One region of the Cytobacillus sp. SAFR-174 genome, then DNA from elsewhere that is predicted to be linked to it. Evidence: riboswitches for the same ligand, from Rfam matches in the RefSeq annotation. Region 1 holds a riboswitch; the other holds the start of a gene.
The links. Region 1 has a riboswitch for glycine ahead of purU (formyltetrahydrofolate deformylase). Riboswitches for the same ligand answer to the same signal wherever they lie in the genome.

Region 1 (4,302 bases):
GATGTCATTTCTGATGCGGTTGTTAAGCAATTCCCGGACAAATTTAAAGGGTAATTAAAAGAGGCTTCAGCTTTGCTGGAGCTTCTCTATTTTTTCCTTTGACAAAGCAGCATGTCTCATTATAAGCTATTTAGCGTGCCGAAAAAAATAATGTAAATTTTTCACATATAGAAGGAGGGGTATCCGTTTTGTCAGGGGATCAGAAGAAAAAGATGATCATTTTGATGATCAATATGTTTATTGCAATCGGAAGCTTTGGGATTATCATTCCGATTTTGCCGGCTTATCTGGAATCCATCAATCAGGGAGGAACGGCAGCAGGCCTGATGATTGCCATTTTTGCGGGTGCCCAGCTGATTTTTTCTCCCATTGCAGGGAAGTGGGCTGACCAGTACGGCCGCAGAAAGATGATTATTTACGGGTTAGCTGGTTTGACATTATCCATGCTGGTCTTTTATGCAGTAGATTCCATTTGGCTGCTATACTTTTCACGTGTTATTGGTGGCGTTGGAGCTGCCTTGCTGATTCCAGCCATTTTTGCTTACATTGCTGATATTACTACCATGGAGCAGCGTGCAAAAGGGAATGGCCTTGTATCAGCTGCGATGTCACTTGGAATTGTGGTTGGACCTGGAATTGGCGGGTTTTTGGCAGACTTCGGCCTGAAAATGCCGTTTTTGATCTCAGCGCTAGTATCTCTAGTGGCTGTTCTATTCTCCATTGTCCTCCTCGAAGAAAGCAGCACTTTGCAGACAGTGCCGGGTGAGATGCCTGAAGAGGAACCGATGGTCAAGAAACTGGCCATGTCCGTTAAGAAGCCATATTTTATTCCGCTTGTCATTACATTGGTGATGAGCTTTGGACTAATGGCGTATGAATCAGTGCTGGGGCTCTACCTTGATAATGAGTTTGCTGCTACTCCGCAGGAAATTGCCATTATGGTGACTTCAACGGGTGTCATTAGTGTTATTGTTCAGTTATTCGTAGTCGATCGGGTGGTTAATAAATTCGGAGAGGGAAAGGTATTGAATATCTTTTTGGCTGTTGCCGCGTCAGGATTCCTAGTTTCACTGTTTGCAGGCAGCTATGCACTTTTCTTCGTTATTTCGCTGATCATTTTCCTTGCAACTTCCATTCTGCGCCCGGTTTTAACCACGCTAATCTCAAAAATGGCCGGTAATGAACAGGGGTTTGCGATGGGAATGAACAATGCTTATATGAGCATTGGAAACGTTCTGGGGCCAACGATTGCCGGTGTGCTTTACGATGTACGGATAACCTATCCGTTTGTTCTCGGTCTGGCCTTATTGATTGTTACGTTATTTATCACGGTTGCATGGCAAAAAAGGGAGCCAAAACCGAAGGCTGCTGTGTAAAAAAGCTTGGAGACATTGTCTTCAAGCTTTTCTTTTTCCCAAAGGAAATCAGCTATAAATACAGGCTGAGAATTGTGGCAATTTTGTGAAAGAAACCTAGTTCGATTGACATAAGTTAAAAAATATATTATTCTGAAAATAACAAAAATATTGAGCGAATGACGGCTGCGGGAGAGAGCATACAGTAGCCACCGAAGGAGCAAGCTTCAAAAATACCCTTGAAGCCAATCTCTCAGGTAGACAGAACCTCAGTCGGACGCATCTCTGGAGAGCGCGCATGGACTATGCGACACCAAAGGGGTCAAACTCTCAGGTAAAAGGACAGAGAAGGGGGATAAAGAAGCCGCCTTTTTTCTGTCCTTTTTATATGGATGGCAAGGCAGTTGGAGGAATCTAGATGAATATAAATGTTAACGCAAACCGGGCGACATTGCTGATATCCTGTCCAGAGAGGCCAGGCATCATCTCCACAGTCTCTAACTTTCTGCTGGAGCATAACGCGAACATTGTGCATTTTGACCAGCACACAACCGATCCGCTGGCAGGCATCTTCTTCATGCGGATTGAATTCGATATGAATCATTTTGATGAGTCCTTTTCAAAACTGAAAGAAGATCTGCCTGAGATGGCCAGGGAATACTCTATGGAGTGGAAGCTGAGCGGCAAAGGCGAGCGCAAGCGGATGGCCATATTTGTTTCTAAAATGGATCACTGTCTGCTCGAGCTGCTGTGGCGATGGAAATCAAAGGAGCTTGAAGTGGATATTCCCTTAGTGATCAGCAATCACCCTGACATGAGGGAAGTGGTGGAGGGTTTTGGAATACCATATCATCATGTTCCGATTACGCCGGATACTAAAGCGGAAGCTGAGCAAAAGGCGGTTGAGCTGCTGGATGGAAAAGCGGATTTCATTGTGCTTGCGAGATATATGCAGATTCTTTCACCAAGCTTTATTTCCAAATATCCAAACAGGATTATCAATATCCATCACAGCTTTCTGCCGGCCTTCGTGGGAGCCAATCCTTATGCCCGGGCGTTTAACCGCGGAGTCAAGCTGATTGGGGCAACCGCCCATTATGTAACAAATGATTTGGATGAAGGGCCGATCATTGAGCAGGATGTCCAGCGGGTTAACCACCGGCACACTGCACAGGATCTCAAAATTGCCGGCAGGCATGTGGAGAGGCAGGTCCTCGCACAGGCAGTCGCCTGGCATGTGGAAGACAAAGTCATAGTGCATGGTAATAAGACGATTGTTTTTTAAGCGGCACTGAAAAAAAGATCTTGCATCCAGAAAGATTACCATCATGAAAGAAGGTGAGCAGAAATGAAAAAGAAAAAATTATCAATGCTTGAAATGATAAAGGTTAATAGAGAAGAACTTTTAAAAGATCGCCGTGAGCTTGAGAAGATCGAAAAAAAAATAGACGATAAATATGCAAAAGCACAGTAAGAAAGTACACCCGGCCTGGGAATAAAACAGGCCGGGTTTTTAAATGAATTAAAAACGCCCAGGGAATCCCCGGGCGCCTACTCTTTATTTTTGTCTGAAGAAATCTGTGAAAGCATGATACATTTCCATCCCCTGATAAAAGAACAGGCTGGAAGCTGTTAATGAAAATAACCCAATCATTAAAAATCTAATCCACATTATGTCTTCCTCCTTTAATTGTTTTGCTGGACAATTAAGGAGCTTGAATGACATAATTCGCCTCGTAGAAAATTGGAGTATAAAGTATCTTTTTCCTGCGGGCGATGTGCAGAGCACTATATACAAAAAGGATAACTGTCAGGATTGTAATGGATAAAGAGATGATATCCAACGTGAAGATATGCTTTTTGGGATCATCTTTTAATAGGAAGCTCTCGGTAAAGTCCGAAACTGTTACCGCTTTGCTTTGGTCCATCGGAATGTCATTATAATGGACTCCAGGGTATTGGGTAATGAGAAAGGATAAAAACACAGACAGCAGTAAAAGTGGCATTACCTGACGTTTCGTCATTCCCTCACCCCTTTTCAAGATTATAACTATCATCATAACCACTATTTATAGATTAGTAAACTAAAAGAATCTGACAGGATTCGTTAATATTCTATGTTTATATTGTAAAAAAATCTGGGGCAAAAGGTGCGGGAATACAAAGGATTGTTGACCGCAAATATAGATTATAGGCTGTATGAACAACCAATCCTTACAAAAGTCCTGATAAAATAGGCAGAGAATCTATTTTCTTCCTTTACATGTCTTCATATTACTTTAAAAAACACCTCTTATAATCAATTGTGAATCCATGTTAAGAGGTGAAGAAAATGAACAATGAGAGATCGATTGATGATTTAATCAGGAAATTTAATGAAGAGAACCTGAAGAGGGACATTGACCGCCGGAGCTTTCTATCTGGTGCAGGGAAAATAGCCGGTTTTTCGCTGGCGCTGGCTATGGCGCAATCTTTAGGGGTGGGTAATCTAACGGTTGATGCTGCGCCTAAGTTCAGCAAATACCCTTTTACGCTCGGTGTCGCATCAGGAGATCCTCTTTCGGACAGTGTGGTTTTATGGACAAGGCTAGCACCCGATCCGCTTAATGGAGGCGGGATGCCAAATCATGCTGTACCAGTCAAATGGGAACTTGCTGCAGATGAACACTTCCGAAAAGTTGTTAAACGCGGAACAGAAATTGCGGTGCCGGATTTGGCGCATTCAGTGCACGTGGAGGCAGAAGGCTTAATGCCGGACACTGTCTATTATTATCGTTTTAAAAGCGGCAATGAACTAAGCCCAATCGGCAAAACAAAGACACTTCCGCCTGCGGGTGCCAAAGTTTCAGGGCTATCATTTGCATTTGCTTCATGTCAGCAGTATGAACATGGATTTTTTACAGCCTATCAGCATATGGCAAAGGAAAATTTGGATTTTGTCATTCAC
Region 2 (4,302 bases), on a different contig from region 1:
GACCTTCGAATGGAACTTCAAAGCCGGCAGCCTTAAATTGCTGTTTTGCATAATGGGCTTTTTGCATATTGGCAGCAGCCATTTCCTTTACGCCCTTCTTGCCGAGAGCAGTCATCGCTACAGATGCCGCCAGTGCGTTGAGAGCCTGATTGGAACAGATATTGGACGTTGCCTTATCACGGCGTATATGCTGTTCACGCGCCTGAAGGGTAAGCACGAAACCGCGGCGTCCCTGATCGTCTACCGTTTGCCCGACAAGACGTCCCGGCACTTTTCTCATCAGCTTGGATGTTACGGCAAAATATCCGCAATGAGGGCCTCCAAAAGCCGTAGGAATACCGAAAACCTGAGCATCTCCTGCTACGATGTCTGCTCCGAATTTTCCCGGAGGTGTCAGTGCGCCAAGAGCAAGCGGGTTGCTTGAAACAACAAACATGGACTTGTGGGCATGAATAATTTCCTCAAGCTCTTTTAATGGCTCGACTCTGCCAAAAAAGTTAGGGTATTGTACAATCACAGCAGCGATATCATCGCCAATCATTTCATTTAGGGCTTCAAGGTCAGTGGTGCCTTCTTTATGAGGGATCTCAATCACTTCAATATATTGGCCCTTTGCGTATGTTTTGACTACTTCCTTCGATTCAGGGTGAACTGCGCTTGAGATTAATATTTTCTTCCGGCGTGTGCTGCCTGCGCTTAGCATGGCTGCTTCAGCAAGTGCAGTTCCGCCATCATACATGGATGAGTTGGCAACATCCATTCCTGTTAATTCACAGATCATGGTCTGGAATTCGAAAATTGCCTGCAGCTCTCCCTGGGAAATTTCCGGCTGGTAAGGAGTATAGGCAGTATAAAACTCTGAACGGGATAATACATGATCCACAATGACCGGCATGTAATGATCATAAACGCCCGCACCAAGGAAAGATGTATTTGTGCGAAGATCAGCGTTTTTTTGAGCCATTTTAGTAAGCTCTTTCAGTAAGGCTGTCTCTGATTTCGCCGGCTTGATTTTATATTCGCCCTTAAATCTTACACTCTCGGGAATATCACTGAATAATTCTTCCACAGAACTGACGCCGATTTTCTCAAGCATTGCTTTCTGGTCAGACTCTGTCATCGGTAAATAGCGATGTTTCATCATTTTCTCCCCCCGGTTAGTTCTTTTCTCTTTTGTAAAAAGGTGTTGCTTCAATCTTAGCCTTCAGCCGTTTGCCGCGAATCTCCACTTCCAATTCAGTTCCAAGCTCCGCATGCTCTTTCTTGATAAGAACAAGGCCGATGTTCTTTTTCAATGTCGGAGATTGAGTGCCTGTTGTCACTTCCCCGATCAGTTCTTCTCCCTTATATACAGGATATCCATGGCGCGGAATACCGCGGTCAATCATTTCAATTCCGGCCAGCTTGCGCGGCACCCCGTTTTCTTTTTGGTTCTTAAGCACTTCTTTTCCGATGAAATCCGCTTCTTTATTCACCTTGACAGCAAAGCCTATTCCTGCCTCAAGCGGTGTGATCTCAGGTGAGAGCTCCTGGCCATAGAGTGCCAGGTTTGCTTCAAAGCGAAGGGTATCCCTTGCGCCAAGTCCGCATGGGAGAACGCCTTCTTCTTTGCCTGCTTCAAGAATTTCATTCCATAATGCGGCTGCATCCTTGGCATCACAGTAAACTTCAAATCCGTCTTCTCCTGTATATCCAGTTCTGGAGACAAGCGCTTTCTTGCCATTCAAATCAACATCCTGCTGGAATTTGAAGAATCCGATATCCGATAGATTCGTACCAGCAAGCTTTTGGAGCACTTTTTCTGCAAGCGGCCCCTGAATCGCCAGCTGTGCCATATCTTCTGAAAGGTTTTTCAATTCCACATTGCCTTCAGCATGGTCCTGCAGCCAATTGAAATCCTTTTCGATATTAGAAGCATTTACAACCAGCAAATAGTGGTCATCCTCTATTTTATAGACAAGTAAATCATCAACAGTTCCGCCATTTTCATAGCACATGGCTGTATATTGAGCACCTGAGTTCTTTAATTTGGAAATATCGTTCGTCATCATTTTTTGAAGGTATTTAAGACTGTCCGTCCCCTTCACTTCGATTTCACCCATATGGGATACATCAAAAAGGCCGGCTTTTGTACGGACTGCTTCATGTTCTTCTTTAATGCTAGAAAATTGAACAGGAAGGTCCCAGCCGCCGAAGTCGATGGTTTTGGCTCCGTAATCCTTGTACACCTCATATAAAGGCGTGCGTTTTAACTGTGACATTTACTCGTCCCCCTTAAATCTTTTGAAATTTGTTTTAGGAACATAAAAAAGGACAGAGTATCCCCTCAATTATGAGAAGATCTCTGTCCTTGCACCTGAAAGTTTACCGAAACCGGCTGTCCCCTTGGGTGGCTTATTAAAAAGCACTCTCCAGAGCTGCGTCAAACAAGAGTTCTTTTGCCTGAGAGATTCACAGATTTTGCTTGCTCCTTCGGCGCTACAAATGTAGTCTCTCCCCTTGTTATCATTCGCATTTATAAAATTTTCCAAGATGGTCATACTTATACCAAACAGAAAAAATTAAGCATCCATTACATCGGTTAACTAAATGTAATGTGTTAACTTTCAAAACTTTCAAAGCTATTAACATCGTACCACCTTAACAAGGTTTGGGCAATATCTTTATATAGATAAAAGGAGCTGTTTTTATGACAGTGCAAATTGGCTTTGATTCTGCCTGGCAGGATGAATTCTTAAAAAGGATTGATGACGACGGCCCATGGGGAAACTGGGAGCTTTATAAACTGGCTGTTGAGGTTGAGAACCATACCACTATTCCTGACTTTGAAGGCTTGCAGGCTCCGAAGCATCTGCCGAACCTTACTCCTCTTCCCCATCAGCTGGAAGTGGCCAAGCAGGTAGTCGAAAGCATGAACGGCAAGGCGATCCTGGCTGATGAAGTCGGTCTTGGAAAAACGATTGAAGCTGGGCTGATATTAAAGGAATATATGATCCGAGGACTCGTAAAAAAAGTCCTTATACTTGTTCCAGCTTCCCTCGTTTCCCAGTGGGCCATGGAGCTGAACAGCAAATTTTTCATTCCTGCTGTGGCGCAGCGGAAAAGCTATGTATGGGAACAATGCGACGTTGTGGTATCATCCATCGATACAGCCAAACGCAATCCTCATCGAGACATTATTTACAGCCTTGATTATGACCTGATCATTATAGACGAAGCTCACAAGCTGAAAAATAATAAAACGAGAAACTATGAATTTGTACAAAACCTTAAAAAGAAGTTTTGCCTGCTATTAACAGCAACACCCATTCAGAATCGAATCAGTGAAATTTTCAATCTTGTGTCCCTGCTTAAACCCGGACATCTTGGCAATGAATCAGCTTTTTATGAAAATTATAAAAAAGACTCACGATCTTTGAACGATGATGCACATCTAAAGGAACTCGTAAACAAAGTCATGATCCGCAACCGCAGGGCAGATACCGGGATTGAATGGACCAAACGGCATGTGGAAACCATACCGATTGAATTTTCGCAGGCAGAGCTTGAGCTCTATGAAGCTGTAACAGAGCTGCGGAGTGAAGAAAATTGGGTGAGTTCCAGCCAGTTTTCAGTAATGACCCTGCAAAGAGAGGCATGCTCAAGCAGAGAAGCTGTCTATTTTACGCTTCAGAATATGCTGAAAAGACAGGAGCAGCCTTCAATAGCTTTCCAGGAGCAAATACAATACCTTATTAAAAAGGTTGAAGCGGTCCAGCAAAACTCAAAAGCTCAAAAAGCACTGGAATTAATACAGAAAATAAATGACAAGGTCATAATCTTTACTGAATACAGGGCAACGCAAATGTACCTGCAGTGGTTTTTAAAGCAATATGGCATCACATCGGTTCCGTTCAGGGGAGGATTTAAAAGAGGCAAAAAGGACTGGATGAGGGAGCTTTTCCAAAAGAATGCTCAAGTCCTGATTGCAACAGAAGCGGGAGGAGAAGGAATAAACCTGCAATTCTGCAACCATATCATAAATTTTGATCTCCCCTGGAATCCAATGCGGCTCGAACAAAGGATTGGGCGCATCCATCGTCTCGGCCAGGAAAAGGATGTCATGATTTATAATTTCGCCACGAAAGAAACAGTCGAAGAACACATAATGAAGCTTCTATATGAGAAAATACATCTCTTCGAAAAAGTCATTGGTGATTTAGATGACATTTTAACAAAGCTTGAATTCGGCAGTATTGACGATCACCTTGTTGATATTTTCGGAAAATCGGCTTCAGAAGGTGAAATGAGAATTAAAATGGA

Region 2: it holds a riboswitch for glycine, as region 1 does, so the genes downstream of both, gcvT (glycine cleavage system aminomethyltransferase GcvT) here and purU (formyltetrahydrofolate deformylase) in region 1, are expected to answer to the same signal.

Annotation. Positions count from the first base shown of each region.
Region 1 is NZ_JBQCMZ010000010.1:88,254-92,555, forward strand. It holds gene ACTHRG_RS12150 (glycosyltransferase) at 1-54, shown strand, start outside; gene ACTHRG_RS12155 (MFS transporter) at 189-1,376, shown strand; glycine riboswitch at 1,535-1,635, shown strand; gene purU (formyltetrahydrofolate deformylase) at 1,774-2,640, shown strand; gene ACTHRG_RS12165 (FbpB family small basic protein) at 2,704-2,829, shown strand; gene ACTHRG_RS12170 (hypothetical protein) at 3,062-3,379, opposite strand; partial or broken gene ACTHRG_RS12175 (alkaline phosphatase D family protein) at 3,688-4,302, shown strand, end outside.
Region 2 is NZ_JBQCMZ010000022.1:1,846-6,147, forward strand. It holds gene gcvPA (aminomethyl-transferring glycine dehydrogenase subunit GcvPA) at 1-1,141, opposite strand, end outside; gene gcvT (glycine cleavage system aminomethyltransferase GcvT) at 1,158-2,261, opposite strand; glycine riboswitch at 2,421-2,509, opposite strand; gene ACTHRG_RS19035 (DEAD/DEAH box helicase) at 2,690-4,302, shown strand, end outside.